3 regions of the Micromonospora robiginosa genome follow, and region 1 is predicted to be linked to each of the others. Evidence: riboswitches for the same ligand, from Rfam matches in the RefSeq annotation. Region 1 holds a riboswitch; each other region holds the start of a gene.
What was found. A riboswitch is a leader RNA that binds a small molecule or an ion and turns the genes downstream of it on or off. The one in region 1 is predicted to bind cyclic di-AMP.

Region 1 (5,153 bases):
GTACGCGGCGCAGTAGGCGCCAAGCGTCCAGTCGTTCTGCCGCATGGTCATCGCGTTCAGCGCGGCCCGCGCGCCACCCGGTGACACCGCCCCGCGCCTGACCTGCTCCAGCAGGTCGCGCACCTGGGCCAGCTCCTGCCGCAGGTGGTCGTGCACGTCCACCAGGTGCTGCCCGGCGGCCTGCGCGCGGGCGGGGTAGACGTGCCCGGCCGGTGGCGGCGGGGCGGTCGGACGGGTCGTCTCGTCCCAGAGGCGGCGGGCGCTCAGCCGTACCCCGGGATCGGGGGTGGGGGTGACCGCGAGCGTGCTCGGACCGCCGGCGGCGGCCTGCTCCTCGACCACGGCGCGGGCCCCGCTGCCGGGCGTGGTGCGCTCGGCGGCGACCAGCTCCCGGACCGCCGGCGCCACCTCCTGGGCGAAGAGCTGGATGGCGCGCGGCTCGTCACTGCCGAGGACGAACGTGGTGACGCCGTGCTCCAGGGTGAGGCCGGCCAACTCCTCGACCCACTGCTCCGGCGGCCCGGCCAGGAAGCCGGTGGACGAGCGGGCGAACGTGCCGGTGACGTTGAGCATCCGGCGGACCGCGCCCGGATCGCGCCCGGCGGCTTCCGCTCCCTCGTTGACGAGCGCGTTCAGCGCCGGCAGGTCGTCCGGCCCCTTCGACAGGTACGCCAGCGACGGCAGCCAGCCGTCCGCGGCCCGCCCGACCAGCCGCAGCATCCGGGGCTTGTACGCGCCGACCCAGATGCCCACCGGGTGCGCCGGCGCCGGCCCACGCTTCGCCCCGACCACCCGGTAGTGCTCCCCGTCCACCCGGATCATGCCGCGCCGCCCGGTGTCCCACACCTCGCGGACGACCTGGATCGCCTCGTCGAGCGCGTCGACGGCCGCGCCGGGGGAGAGCCGCCGCCCGCCGGCCGCCTCGATCGCGTCCCAGAACGCGCCCGCGCCCAACCCCAGCTCGACCCGGCCGCCGGTGAGCAGGTCCAGGCTGGCCACACTGCGGGCCAGCACCACCGGTTGGCGCAGCGGCAGGTTGAGCACGTTGCCGGCCAGTCCGATCCGGTCGGTGGCGGCGGCCACGTACGACATCAGCGTCCAGGTGTCCAGGAAACCCGGCTGGTAGGGGTGGTCCTGGAAGGTGACCAGGTCGAGCCCGGCCTGCTCGCAGAGCGTGGCCAGCGCCACCACCTGGTCGGGGCGACCGGCGGCGGGGGTGAGGAAGCCGCCGAATGCCAGCTCGTGTCCGTGGTCGGTCATCCGCCCCGCTCCTCGCGCGATCTTGCCCGGTCCCGCCCACGGTAGCCGCACCGCCGGCCGGTGGGCGGCGGACCCGCCACCATGGACGCGGTCACCCCGCCGGGTGAAGAACGTTCCAAGAAGTGGGTTGTTGGCGTAATTCGTCCCTAGCGTCAAGTCCGTTCGCATTCGCGGACACCGCGGGCCGGTAACGCCTAATCCCGCCACCGGCCCGGTGGTAACCGAACCTCGGGCGGGAGCGGGGGACCCACACGTTCCACGGTGCACGTCACCTCGGGGTGAAGCCGCCACCGGCGGCCGGGCTCCTCGGCCCGAACCCGACAGCTCACCTCGTCGGCGTGGAGGAATCCACATGTCAACTGCATACTCAGCCCGGCGTCGCCGTACCGTCGTCGGCGCGCTCGTCGCCGGTGCCGCGACCCTGTTCGGGCCGGCCGCGCCGGCCGCCGCCGCGGGCGTCAACTGGGACGCCGTCGCCCGCTGCGAGTCCGGTGGCAACTGGCACATCAACACCGGGAACGGCTACTACGGCGGGCTCCAGTTCTCCCGCGGCACCTGGAACGGCCACGGTGGCCAGAGGTACGCCGCCCGGGCCGACCTGGCCAGCCGCGCCGAGCAGATCGCCGTCGCGGAGCGGGTGCTCGACGGACAGGGCATCGGCGCCTGGCCCGTCTGCGGCAGGAAGGGCGGGTCGACCGGCAGGAAGGCCGGATCGAGCCGAACCCACGTCGGCGCGGGATCGGACTCGACCGCGTCCACGAAGAAGGCCACCTCCCCGCGCCCGTCGGGCGGCGAGCGGCGCAGCGCGCCGGCCACCGGCGCCTACCTGGTGCGGCCCGGCGACACGCTGTCCGAGATCGCCGCCGCGAAGCACGTCGCCGGCGGTTGGCGCGCCCTGCACACGCTCAACCGGGCCGTCGTCGGCGCGGACGCCGGCCTGATCTTCCCGGGCCAGCGGCTGCGCCTGCGCTGATCCCCGCTGCGGGACGCCGTCCCGATGGTCCGGACGGCGTCCCGCGGTTCCCGGAGCCGTGCCGGCCGACGGACGACGCCGAACGCCCGGCCATGTGGCGTCCGGGCGTGGCGGGTGCCGAACCAGGTCGCCGGGACCATCCGGCTGGGCGCTCGGCGTCGCGCGACACGCCGGGGGTGCTGGGCGTCCGTCCTGCTCCCGGCCCCGGCGACCGGATCGACGCGGCGGGTGACGAGGTTCCGCCGCCGCCGGTTGCTATGGTCACGAGGCTCGGCTAAGACGTGAAGAAAGCGCGGATATGACCAACGATGCGTTCTCGGCCGCCGCGAGCCTCGACGAGCTGCTGACCCGCACGCAGCAGGCGCTGGCCGCGATGCGGTCCCGGTCCTGTGTGCTCGCCGACGGCGAACCCGGCGAACTGCTCCGGGCCGAGGGCGTCGCCGCCGGCGGCCGGGTCCGGGCGGTCGCCGTCCAGGGTGGCCGGTTGCACTCCGTCGTCGTCGATCCGGAGCTGGCCGACGTGCCGCTCGAGGTCCTCTGTGCACACCTGGTCGACGCCGTCAACGACGCGCTGAGCGAGCTGGATGCCCAGGTCAGCGACTCCGCCCGGGCGGACACCGACGCGCTCGCCGCCCGCCTCGGCGGCCTGCCCGACCAGGCGGAGCTGTTCAGCCGGACGATGCACGAGGTGGCCGCGCGCATCCGCCGCGACCGCGACGCCGCGTCCCGAGCCGCGCACCTGGCGTGATGACTCGATCTGGTGGACGCCCGTCCGGGTGACCGCCTGCCCTGGTCGCCGCCCGTCCGCGTGACGGCTCGCCCTGGTGGACGCCCCTCCGCGTGACGGCCCGCTCTCCTGCGACGGCGCCGCGTCGGTCAGCCCGCCGTCGTCGGCGCGACCGAATTCGCCGGCGAGCCCTCAGTAACCGCCATTCGGGATCGACCTTCCGAAGGGCGGGAACGACGGAGATCTTGGTACGGAATGGCCCCTCCAGGGGCCCGTTCGTACCAAGATCTCGGAGCCGGAGCCGGAGCCGGAGCCGGAGCCGGAGCCGGAGCCGGAGCCGGAGCCGGAGCCGGAGCCGGAGCCGGAGCCGGGGACGCGGAACGGCCGGCCGCCGGGAGGGCGACGGCCGGCCGTTCGGGTCGCGGTCAGCTCAGCGTGACCGCCGTGTCGTCGACGACGAAGGACGTCTGCAGGGAGGCGTCCTCCACGCCGCTGAACGAGATGGTCGCCGTGGTGCCGGCCAGCGACGAGATGTTGAAGGATCGCTGCACGTAACCGGTGGCCTTGTTCAGGTTGGAGTAGGTGGCCAGCGTGGTGCTGCCGGCCTTGACGGTCAACTTGTCGTAGGCGGTGGTCGTGGTCGACTCCGCGCTGTCGATGTGCAGCCAGAACGTCAGGGTCGCCTTGCACCCGGCCGGGATGCTGACCGACTGGCTGAGCGAGTCGGTGTGCGAGGAGCCGTAGCCGTCGAGCCACGCCTTGTACGAGCCGCCGTGCGCCGCCTGGCCGCTGTCGGTGGTGATGACGCCGGACGAGGCGGTCCAGTTCACGTTGCCGGACTCGAAGCCGGGGTTGGCCAGCTTGTTGCCGGAGCAGCCGCCCGAGGGCGGGGTGGTGGTGGCGGTCGGCGTGGGCGTGGTGCCGCCGGAGCAGGTCGGGTCACCGGACTGCGCGGGCACGCTGACCGCGTCCCAGGCCGCCTTCACCGTGTTGAACTCGGTGCAGCCGGTCGGGTAGAGGTTCTTCGCCGCCTGCAGCGTCCAGGTGCGGTACTTCAGGTACGACGAGGACGAGGTCTTCAGCAGCATCGCGTTGTACATGATCTTGATGGCCTTCTGGATGCCGAGACCGGTCACGCTGCTGCTGTTGCAGGTGGAGCTGGCCGGCTGCCCGTTGGTCGGGCTGCTGCCGTTGGCCAGCAGGTAGAACCAGTGGTTGCCCGGTCCGGCGGAGGCGTGCACCTCGCCGCCCGGGACGCTGCTGGAGTAGCAGTTCGGGTCGCCGAGCGCGCCCGGGTTGTACATGTTGCGGATCGGGCCGGAGCCGACCAGGTTGATCTTCTCGCCGACCAGGAAGTCCGGCGCGTCGTAGCTGGACGGCTCGTTGGCGAACCACTCGGTGGCCGCGCCGAACGTGTCCGCCACGAACTCCTGGGTGCCGCCGCCGGAGATGCCGCCGGGGGTGTGGTCGTCGATGCCGTGGCCGATCTCGTGGGCCACCACGTCGAGCGAGCCGATCCACTGGCCGGCGGTGTTCTTGCCGATCTGCACCTGGGTGCCGTCGTAGTAGGCGTTCTGGTCGTTCAGGCCCACCCGGATCGGCCAGTAGCCGCCGTTGCCGTCGGCGCCGTTGCGGCCCAGCCACTGGTTGAGCATCTTGTGCTCGGTCTGCGCGCTGAACAGCGCGTCGACGCAACCGGTCTCCTTGTTGGTGGCGGTGCCGTTGCCCCAGACGTCGTCGGTGCCGCTGAACGTGGTGTTGTTCGCGGCGTCCTGGCAGCTCAGGTTGGTGACGGTCGGGTCCTTCATGGTGAAGGTGCTGCCCGACTGGGTGGTGTTCAGCGTGAGCGGGGCCGGGCCGTTCCAGGCGCCGGTGCCGGTGCCGTTGACGATGTGCTCCTGCTTGCGCAGGACCGCCCCGGTGCGGGCGTCCACGTCGACGGTGAGTCGGCTGGGGCCGTCGGCGTCGGTGCCGCGCACCGTGGTCTCCCAGGCCAGCGCCGGGCTGGCGCCGAGCGTGTAGACGACGAGCGTGGTGCCCTCGACCGAGCTGACGGTCTTGAGCTGGGCGCGCGCCGTCTTCGCGGCGGCGGCCGAGGTCAGCTTGGGGCTGGTGGCGAGGGTGCCGATGGGCCGCTGCTGCGCGACGGAGGCGTACTTCAGGTTGCCGCCGGAGTCGGTGGCGAGCACGAAG
Region 2 (5,153 bases), 1.4 Mb from region 1:
CCCGAGGACCAGCGGTGGTGGTTCACCCAGATCTTCCCGGTCACCCGGTCCTTCGAGTTCTGGATGGGCGCGGCCGCCGCCGAACTGATGCGCCGCCACCGCTGGCGGGGTCCCGACCTCACCGTGGCGAGCCTGCTGTTCGTCGCCACCTGGGTGGTCGCCGCGCTGTGGATCCCGGCCGAGTTCTGGGCGGCGCTGCTCGCCGTGGCGTACCTGCTGGTCATCGCCGCCGCGGCGGACGCCGACGTGCGGGGCCGGCGGACTCCGTGGCGGTCCCGCCCGATGGTCTGGCTCGGCGAGGTCTCGTTCGCGTTCTACCTGGTCCACGTGCTGGTCATGGTGACCGTCCTGCGGCTCACCGGCGACTGGGGCACCGGGTTGACCGGTTGGCGGGGCCCGGTCGCCGTGCTCGGCTTCCTGCTGCTCACGCTGGCGCTCGCCGCCGCCCTGCACCGCTGGGTGGAGGTGCCGATGATGCGCCGCCTCGGCCCGTCGCGCCGGGTCCGCCGTGCGCCGGCCCCCGCCGCGCCGGGCGTGCCGGCGCCGCGACCGGCCGCCGACGACGCCGTCCGCTCGATCGAGTACGCCGGGCGGCGCCGGCCGGACTGAGCCGCGCGGCCCGCCCAGCGACGTCACGACACGCCGGACGGCGATGCGGCGCGGCGGCATCGGCGGTAATTTGTACCCGTGCTTCCGATCGCGCTCACCTGTCCCGTGTGGTGGGTGGCGCGCTGGGTCGCACGGATGCTGGCCAGCCTGGCCGTGGTGGTCGCCTTCTCGATCGGCGCCGCCGCGCTGCCGGCCGGCGTCTCCGCGGCGGCACCGGCGTCGACCGGCACCGCCGCCGGCCTGACGGCCCACGCCACCGCCGGATGGCAGCGCGGCACCGACGCCCAGCGGCACGACGACGCCACCGCCGGATGGCAGCGCGGCACCGACGCCCAGCGGCACGACGACGCCAACGCCGAACGGCAGCGTGGCCTCGCCGCCGCGCGGCAGGGCGCCCCCACCGGTGTGACCGAGCCACAGCCGGAGAGCGCCGCCGTGCCGCCCTCCCGCCGGCTCCCGCTGCCCGGCGGTCAGCCGCCGGCGCCGGCCGGCCCGCGGGCCCCGCCCGCCCGCTGACCCGCCGCGGGTCCGGCCCGCGCCCCTCCACCCGAACCTCACCCCGCACCCGCCCTCGGCGTTTCGGCGGCGCCCGTACCCGCCCGGCCCGTGCGGATCTTCCCGCTTTCGTCTCCCGTGAGGTGCCGACCATGTCGCAGACCGTTCTCCTCAACTTCCTCACCGCGGTTCCCGAGGCCGCCGCCATCTGGTCGGCGCTGATCGTGCTCGCGCTCGCCCTGCTCGCCGTGCTGGTCGCCCGCCCGGAGCGGGACGGCGCGACCGAGGTCGAAGCCGACCCGGTCGACGCGGACACCCTCCACCGCGCCGACCTCGCCCGATACGCCGACGAGGTGGCCGTGGCCGCCGCCGGAGCCGCCCAGACCGCACATCGCCGCCGCGAGCGGTGGCTGGCCGCGCAGACCGAGGCGGACCGGGCCTGGGCGGCGTACGACGAGGCGGACACCGCCGCCCGCCGCCTGGCCGCCGCCGGCGCGCTGCCCGCCCCGCACACGCCACACACCCCGACCGAGTACGCGGCACGGGAACGCTGGCTGCACCACGCCGCCATGTCGGCGCACTGGCGGGGCGACCTGACCGCCCGCCAACTCGCCGACGTGCTGGCCCACCGCAACGGGTGGGACCCGCGCCGCCACCCGGCCGAGCAGGAGATCGTGCTGGCCCGCACGGTCCGTGACGGGCGTCGGGCCGGCTGGGAGACTGCCGCCGAGCGGGAGCGCCTGGCGTGGCGGGACGCCGAACTGGCCGCCGAGTCGGCCCGCACGCTCGCCGCCGAGGCGTACGCGGCAGCCGTCGCGCTGCGGCCCGTGCCGGCGTCCCGGGCCCCGGCCGCGACCCGCGTCCCGGCGACGGCGGCCGTGCGGAGCGCCCGCTGGCGTCCGGCCCGGGTGGGCTGAGCCGACGACCTCGGCCGAATCGTTACCGAGTGTGGTGAGCCCGGTCACGGGCGCCGTCCGACCGGCGACGGCCGGACCCGATGACCGGTGCTGCGCCTGCTGCCCGTTTCTCCGCCGGCCGGATGTCCCCCTTTTGGGCGGACAGCTACCGGCGTAGCCGCTCGTCCCATTGAGGGGCATCGGTGACCGGCTGCACCGAATCCGTAGTCGCCCCGCACGTTTCCGCAGGTGGCGGCGCTTGGCAGGGCGTTTACCCGCCGGTAGTGTCGGCGCGTCCGGTGCGGTTGACGGTCGCAGATGGCGACGCCGTGCCGACCCGCCTAATCGTGCACACACGAACCGGGGACCCACAGCAACACCGGGGTGAATCCGCGCGCCACGGCCGCGGTAGGGCGTACTTCCCGCCCGAATCCGTCAGCTAACCCGGTCGGCGGCCACGGAAGGAGTTCCGCCTCGTGCCCTCCACCCCCCGATCGTCCCCCGCCTCCACGGCCACCGGGTACCGGCGCTCGCCTGACCGGCGACACGTCCCCCGACCCCTGATCGCCCGGCAGCCCGGGCGTCGCTTCCGCGGCCCTGCCGCCCGCCAGCGCGTGTGAGTTCCTCCGCGCGCCGGGCCGGCGCGTGCCGCTCACCCCCGTGGAGGAACCACCGTGAAGCACCACCTGAAGCGTCAACTGCGGCGTCTCGCCACCGAGCGCCCGTACCAGATCATCGCCGGCTCGGCAGCGGCCCTCGTGCTCGCGAGCGGCACCGGCGCCGCCCTCGCCGCCACCGACGACGCCCCGGTCCGCCAGGAGAACACCGCCTCGGTGGCCGACCTCGGCGCCCGGCTCGGCGACACCGCCAGCCGCAGCGAGGCCCGGATCGCCGTCCCGGCCCCGAGCACGTCGCCCAGCGCCACGCCCAGCGCGTCGCCCCGGCCCAGCGCCTCGGCCTCGGCGAAGGCTGCCGACCCGGACACCACCCGCACGGCCAAGCCGAAGCCGCCGTCGAGCCGGACGCTCGACTACGACTACCAGGCGCAGACCACCTACTACTACTGCGGTCCGGCCGCCGTGCGCAACGCGCTCAGCGCCAACGGCATCGAGCGCAGCCAGGACACCCTGGCCGTCGCCCTCGGCACCACCGAGATGGGCACCAACTCCGCCGAGGACACCACCCGCGTCCTCAACCAGCAGGTCAAGGGCAACCCGTACCGGACCCGCATGATCCCGGGCTCGGCCACCCGAGCGCAGATCGACCAGCTCCAGGCCGACGTCGTACGGGCCGTCAGCAACGGCCGGGCCGTCGTCTCGAACATCGTCGGCGACGCCACCGACACCAACGGCGGCTGGCACTCGTTCCCGGGCGGCCACTACATCGCCGTGGTCGGCTACAAGAACGACGGCCGGACCGTGCGGATCGCCGACTCGGCCGACCCGTCGCTGCCGTCGTACTGGGTCAGCACGATCGACCTGGCGAACTGGATGGCCACGCGCGGTTACTCCGCCTGACCTCTTTCTTCGGTACGCGTGAAGGCCGGCACCCGTTTCGGGGTGCCGGCCTTCTTCGCGCTTACTTGGTCCAGTGCTGGGCGACGAGGTCGGTGGCCTGCTTCTCCCACTGCGCGTAGGCGTCCGGGTAGGCGGAGACCTGCACGGTCTGCGCGGCGTCGGTCAGGGGCATGTCCTGCCAGCCGTCGACCTGCTTCAGCCCCTTCAGGAAGGCCAGGGTGGAGTGCTCGGGGTCGGTGATCTCCTCCGGCGTACCCCAACCACTGGAGGGGCGCTGCTGGAACAGGCCCAGCGAGTCATGGTCGTTGCGGTCGCCGAGGTGGCCGAGGTTCTCCAGCTTCGACTCCTGCAGGCTGGTCGCGATCGAGATGACCGCGGCCCGCTCGGGCAGGCCGGCCTTCTTCGTCGCGGCGATGATCGCCTTGGCGTTGGCGGTCTGCTCGTCGTTGAGGGTGATGGTGGACTGCTCGCCCTGCACGGTGGCCGTCACCGGCTTGGCGGCGGCGTGCGCGGGGGTGTCGGCGTGGGCGGCGATCGGGCCGGCGAACACGCCACCGGTGAAGGCCAGACCAGCGATACCGAGGATGCTCTTGCGCAGGATCGTGTTCATGGTGGGCTCCATTCGGGGGTCAACACACCCTCGCGGGGGACGGGGGTGCGGGCACCGTCAGGCGCTCGAAAAGGTCAGGGGGTTTCCGGCGTGGGCGCGGAGCGCGGGGCTCGTCGCGGGGGCCGGGAGTGTGTGTAACGACCGGCCGGCCACCACCATTCCCGGGGACCGTCACCATCGTGGGGCGAAGGCTGCGGGTCAGTCGGCTGGCCCGATAGATGCGGGCCGGCTGACCCCCGGGGATCCAGGGCTGGCGGCGCGGGGACGCTCACCTGGCTCGGGTCGTTCGCCCGGTTGCCCGGCTCGGGGCATTCACCCGGTCGCTCGACTCGGGGCGTTACCCGGTCGCTTGGCTCGGGGTCGTTCACCCGGTCGCCTGGCTCGGTCGTTCACCCGGTTACAACGCCCCGCACCCCGCCCCGATTCCGCCGCCAGAGTGCCACCCACCACCCCGAACCGGACACCCCACCCACCCGACACACCCAGTCAGATCCCACCGCAGTGCCACCCGCCACCCGCCCCACCCGACGCGCAACCGGAACACCATGCCTTATCCGGCCAGCCCAGACACCCGTGACGTTCCACCCAACAGCCCCACCGAGAGCGTCACTGGAGCACCATGGGTGCCTCAAACTCCCGTAGACACCCATGACGTTCCACTCACCGTCCCATCGGAGCGCGACTGGAACGCCACGGGTGTCTCAGGCCCGCACGGACAGCCTTGGCGTTCCACCCGCCGGCCCAGCGGAGCACCACTGGAACACCGTGGAGGTCTCACGCCCTCGCAGACGGCCACGGTGTTCCACCCACCCGCCCACCGAAGGCCACCGGCACACCATGGGCACCCATCGCGTTCCACCCGCTTCGCCATGCGCACATCGAAGCCCCGCAGGCTCCCACAACACCCGCCAACCGACCCACCGAAACGCCTCGGGCGCCTGACCGCCCCCGCACCCACTCACCACATCCCCTCCCGCCGAGCGGCTCGTCACGAGCCCGCCGACAACCAGCGGCGATCTTGCAGTT
Region 3 (5,153 bases), 1.6 Mb from region 1:
CCGCGTCGCAGGGGAATTCGGAACCCGGAGGTCCGGATTGGGCTCGCCCAGGTGTGCCCAGTCCGCGAATTGCTCATCCCGGGGGGTGGCGACCGGGGCCGTTGGAGGAATACTCTCGGTCGCGGCCCGCGTACTGATGAGGCGCCCGTTGGGGCGAGTGGAGGTGCTCGCGTGAGCCTGTCGATCGTGAAGTCGATGCGTCCGGGTGGTGTCGTCCAGATCGCGCCCCGAGGGGAGATCGACGTCGACACCGCATACGAGGTCCGGGAGGCGATCGCCGAGGTGCTCGCCAAGGGGCGCCCCGCCCGGATCGAGCTCAACATGCGGCTCGTGACGTTCATCGACTCCGTCGGCATCAGCGCCATGGTGGCCGGCTTCCAGACCTGCGAGGTCAGCGGCGTCAAGCTGGTGGTCACCGAGCCGAGCCGGTTCGTGCACCGCCAGCTCTGGGTGACCGGTCTGCTCGGTCTCTTCGGCGCGCCCGAGCCCTGGTTCGCCGACGATGTCCCCGAGGTGCTCCCCGGCGCCTGACCGCCTCCCCCGGCACCCTCACCGGTCGGGGACCTTCGACCCGTTGCCAGCCCGCCCCCGGTACGGGACGATCGTCCGGACCCACGACGGCGAGGGGGACCGGTTGCAGAGCAGCGACAGCTTCAGCTACACCGTGCAGGCCCGGTGCCGCCGGGCGGACGCGGTGGCCCTGCTCGGTGACCTGAGCCGGCAGGGTGAACTGCATCCGTTGATCGTTCGGGTCCGGCAGTTGCCGCCCCGGCCGGGCGCGCTGGCCAGCTACGCGATCACCGACCGGCTGGAGCTCGGTCCGCTGCACTTCCCGATCACCTACCAGGCGGACGTGCTGATCGCCAACGAGGACGAGGTGGTCACCGTCGCCCGGCAGCAACCGGCGACGACGGTGCGCAACCACACCCGCCTGCGCGACGAGCCCGACGGCGTGGTGCGGATCGACGTGGAGATCACCCTCACCGCGCCGGCGCCGCTGCTCGGCTACGCGTTCCGCCAGGCCCGGGCCGCCCACCTGGGGCTGGCCGCCCGCCTCGGCGCGACGCTGGAGGGCCACCCGGCCTGACCGGGGCCCGCCGGATCCGCCCCCACGGCTTGTGGGTGGACAGCACGGTGGCGATCAGCAGCAGGGTGGTGGAGACGGCCGGCGCCACCACCAGGTCGACCCGCAGGTGCGCGTCGGCGGCCCCGGCGAGCGCGCCGAGGTGCCGGATCCGGGGCGTCAGCAGGAGCAGCACCAGGCCGAGCATGACGGTGGTGAGCACGAACTTCACCAGCACCCAGCGCCAGCGCAGCAGACCCCACGGGGTGAGCAGCGCACTGACCGTCCCGACCAGCCAGACCGCCACGCTCAGCGGCGCGAACAGCCAGGTGACCAGCAGCCCCGCCGCCGGGTAGACGACGTCGGGGTCGGCGCCGCGCAGCCCGGCCACGCCGAGCGCGAGCAGCGTCAGGTCGGCGCCGAGCCAGCCCAGCGAGGTGACCAGGTGCGCGGTGAGCAGCGCCTTGCGGCCGGCGGGGGAGAGTCGTCTCATGCCCCCGATCCCACCGGGTCGCGCGGCCCACGTCGTGGGCCGCGCGACGACATCCGGGGTACGTCGTGGAGCGTAGTGCGCGTTAGTAGACCGACAGGTGCACGTGGTTGGTGTGGTCGCTGGACGGGTCGCCGTTGCCGCCGCTGTACGACTTCCAGCCGCTGCTGGGCAGCCAGATCCGCTTGAACCAGATCACGTAGAGCACGGCGAGCGGGTCGGCGTTGCGGATGAAGTACGCGGACAGGTTGTTGCCGTACGTCCGGTCGCCGCCGCTGGCGACGCCGCCGAAGCCGTCCTTCTGCGCGGCGAAGTCGCAGGCCCGTCCCTTCGGGTGCTCACCCGAGCCGCTGGGTCGGTGGCAGGAGACGTACCGGGTGAAGCCGGCGGCCTTGGCCTGCTGCAACGCGTGCAACGTGCGCGGGGTGATGCAGCCGCTGGCCGGCGTCGGGTCGTTGACGCTGCACGACTCCGCCGGCCACGACCCGTCGGAGTTGCGCTTGGCCGGCGTCGCGTTCGCCGTGGACGTGCCCCGGGTGCTGCCACCGTCGTCGCTGTCGCGGGTGGTGGCGCTGCGCTTGTTCGCCACCTCCAGCGCCCGCTCGGCCTGCTCCTTGCGCTTGCCCATGAGCGTGACCTGCTTGCGCTGCTCCAGGATCTCGCCGTCGAGCGCGGTGCGGGTGCGGATCGCCTCGTCCCGGGTGGTGATCAGGTCGCGCAGCGTCCGGTCCTCGTGCGCGGCGACCGTCTCCAAAGCCGCGGCCCGGTCCATGAAGCCCTCCGGGGTGCGGCTGGCGAGCAGCGCCGCGGCGGTGCCCATCCGGCCGGTGCGGTAGGCCACCCCGGCGATCTCGCCGACCTTGGCGTCGCGCTCGGTCAGCTCCACGTCGATGGTCTTGAGCCGGTCGTTGAGCTGCTTCTGCCGGGTCACCGAGCGGTTCAGCGCGGCCTTGGCGTCGAGCCAGCCCTTGCTGGCCGCGTCGAGTTGTTCGCGCAGCGCGGGGGTGCCGCCCTCGTCGTCGCCGGGTGCGGCGGCGAGCAGGCCGGTCGGGGAGGCCGCCCGCGCCGCCGAGGCGGGGGAGACCGGCACGGTCGCGACACCGAGGGCCAGCATCGCGACGAGCAGGGCCGCCAACCGGGCGGCCGTCCGTCGTACAGGTGCCACTGTGGGCATTCACGTGTCCTTCCGTCAACCGCCGACCGGGTTAGCTGACGGGTTCGGGACGGAAGATCCCTACCGCTGACGCGGATGCACCCCACGTACGTGGTTCCCCGGCTCGCCCTGCGGGCGATTAGGCGCCGGCCGCGCCGAGAGGTGCCGGAGTGGCACCCGTGGTGCGGCCGGGACCGAGCCTACCGGCGCTGCCCGGAGCCGGCGCCGTGGACCGGGGCCGGTTACCGGGCAAAACCGGCATAAGCCTACAATAACTACACTGATTTAAGTCTGTCCTAATTACCACTCGGTCGGACCGCAGGCGCCGGCTGACGCTCCGGGCTCGATCTGCAACGTGGCGTGGTCGATCGAGAAGTCCTCGTGCAGGGCGTCCCGGGCCGCGGCCAGCACGGTGGCGACCTCGGCGCCCGGGTCGATCGTCAGGTGCGCCGAGGCGACGTCCATGCCCGAGGTGAGCGTCCAGACGTGCAGGTCGTGCACCTCCGCCACGCCGGGCACGGCGGTCAGCCGGTCGTGCACCGCGGTCACCTGGAGGTGCTCCGGCGCGGCCTGCACCAGGATGCGGACCGCGGCGCGGCCGAGCCGCCAGGTGCGCGGCAGGATGAACAGGCCGATCGCCACGGCGACCACCGGGTCGGCCCACCACCAGTCGGTGACCGCGATGACCAGCGCGGCGCCGATCACGCCGAGCGAGCCGAGCAGGTCGCCGAGCACCTCCAGGTAGGCCCCGCGCAGGTTGATGCTCTCCTGCGCGCCGGAGCGCAGCAGCGCGAACGCGGCGACGTTGGCGAGCAGGCCGAGCACGGCGACCACGAGCATCGGGCCGGCGAGCACCTCCGGCGGCTCGCCGAACCGGCGTACCGCCTCGATTAGCACGTAGACCGCGACGGCGCCGAGCAGCACCGCGTTGGCCAGCGCCGCGAGCACCTCCAGCCGATAGAGCCCGAACGTGCGCTGCGGGTCGGTGCGGGCGCGCCGGGTGGCGCTGATCGCGGCGAGCGCCATGCCGATGCCGAGCACGTCGGTGAACATGTGCCCGGCGTCGGAGAGCAGCGCCAGCGAGCCGGTCGTGAAGGCGGCCACCGCCTCGATCAGCATCAGCGCGGTGAGCAGCGCGAAGGCGGCCCAGAGTCGCCCTCGGTGGCGGTGCGCCGCGTTGGCCACCGCGCCGCTGTGGTCATGACCTGCGCCCACGCACACACCCTCCGCCCCGTGTCTCGGCCGGGACCAATCTATGCTCACATCGCTATGTGTGCAAGTGAGGGTGGGGTCACCCCACCGGATCGAGCGTGGTCAGGCGCTGGGTGGCCCGGGACAGCGCCACGTAGAGCGTCCGCACCCCGGAGCCCGGGTCGGCCCGGATCTCGCCCGGCGCGACCAGCACCACACCGTCGTACTCCATGCCCTTGGCCTGCAGGCTGGTCACCACCTGGAGCCGGCCGCCGCCCAGCTCGCCCAGCCAGCCGGCCACCTCGTCCCGGCGCGGCACCGGTGTGATCACCCCGACCGTGCCCTCCACCTCGGCCAGCAGCGTCCGGGCCGCCTCGACCGTGGCCGACGGCAGCTCGGCGGCGGCCACCGTGCGCTGGACCGGCGGCACGCCGGTGGAGCGCACCGCGTCCGGCAACGCCAGGTCCGGGTACAGCCGGCGGATCTCCGCCGCTGCCACCGCGAAGATCTCCGCCGAGTTGCGGTAGTTGGTGGTCAGCTCGTAGCGGTGCCGGCGACGCCGGCCCAACGCCTGGTCCCGGGCCCGGTCCAGCTCCTGCGGGTCGCCCGTCCAGGCGGTCTGCGCCGGGTCGCCGACCACCGTCCAGGACGCCAGCCGCCCGCGCCGCCCCACCATCCGCCACTGCATCGGCGAGACGTCCTGCGACTCGTCCACCACCACGTGCGCGTAGTCGCGGTAGTCCGCCGGACGCTCCCGGGCCGCCGCCCGCGCGGCGCGCTGCCGATCGGCGTACGTGCTCAGCTCGCGCACGCCGCCGGCCAACTGGTACGGGTCCCGCTTCGGCTTCGCCCGGCGCACCGGCGTGCCGAGCAGCGCGTCCAGCTCGTCCAGCAGCGCGATGTCGGCCACCGTCAGCCCCTCGGCGTCAAGCGTCCGGTACGCGTCGGCGAGCAACCGGATCTCCGCCGAGGAGAGCACCCCGCCGGCGTACCGGCGCAGCCGCTCCGGCCGGGCCAGCCAACCCAGCACGTGGCGCGGGTGCAGCCGGGGCCACCACGCCTTGAGGAACTCGCGGAACTCCGGCCGCTCGATGATCTCGTCCTCGAACGCCGGCTGCTCCGGCAGCCGCCCCACCCGCAGCGTGCGGGCCTGCGCGTAGAGCGCGGCGAGCACCGCGTCGAACGCCGCCCGGCGCACCTCGTTGCGGCGCGCGCCCCGGGCCAGCGTCCGGTCCCGGACCGCGTCCAGCGCCGGC

Region 2: another riboswitch for cyclic di-AMP. It lies ahead of H1D33_RS14475 (C39 family peptidase); the one in region 1 lies ahead of H1D33_RS08565 (LysM peptidoglycan-binding domain-containing protein).
Region 3: another riboswitch for cyclic di-AMP. It lies ahead of H1D33_RS01695 (coiled-coil domain-containing protein); the one in region 1 lies ahead of H1D33_RS08565 (LysM peptidoglycan-binding domain-containing protein).

What each region holds. Positions count from the first base shown of each region.
Region 1 covers NZ_CP059322.2:1,952,533-1,957,685, forward strand. The annotation lists gene H1D33_RS08560 (LLM class flavin-dependent oxidoreductase) at 1-1,260, opposite strand, end outside; cyclic di-AMP (ydaO/yuaA leader) riboswitch at 1,470-1,614, shown strand; gene H1D33_RS08565 (LysM peptidoglycan-binding domain-containing protein) at 1,613-2,233, shown strand; gene H1D33_RS08570 (YbaB/EbfC family nucleoid-associated protein) at 2,532-2,981, shown strand; gene H1D33_RS08575 (M4 family metallopeptidase) at 3,386-5,153, opposite strand, start outside.
Region 2 covers NZ_CP059322.2:3,382,245-3,387,397, reverse strand. The annotation lists gene H1D33_RS14490 (acyltransferase family protein) at 1-609, shown strand, start outside; gene H1D33_RS14485 (hypothetical protein) at 688-1,125, shown strand; gene H1D33_RS14480 (hypothetical protein) at 1,257-2,021, shown strand; cyclic di-AMP (ydaO/yuaA leader) riboswitch at 2,329-2,469, shown strand; gene H1D33_RS14475 (C39 family peptidase) at 2,675-3,517, shown strand; gene H1D33_RS14470 (hypothetical protein) at 3,579-4,127, opposite strand.
Region 3 covers NZ_CP059322.2:333,029-338,181, forward strand. The annotation lists gene H1D33_RS01680 (STAS domain-containing protein) at 172-531, shown strand; gene H1D33_RS01685 (SRPBCC family protein) at 575-1,087, shown strand; gene H1D33_RS01690 (hypothetical protein) at 981-1,556, opposite strand; gene H1D33_RS01695 (coiled-coil domain-containing protein) at 1,639-2,727, opposite strand; cyclic di-AMP (ydaO/yuaA leader) riboswitch at 2,733-2,862, opposite strand; gene H1D33_RS01700 (cation diffusion facilitator family transporter) at 3,007-3,921, opposite strand; gene H1D33_RS01705 (HelD family protein) at 3,998-5,153, opposite strand, start outside.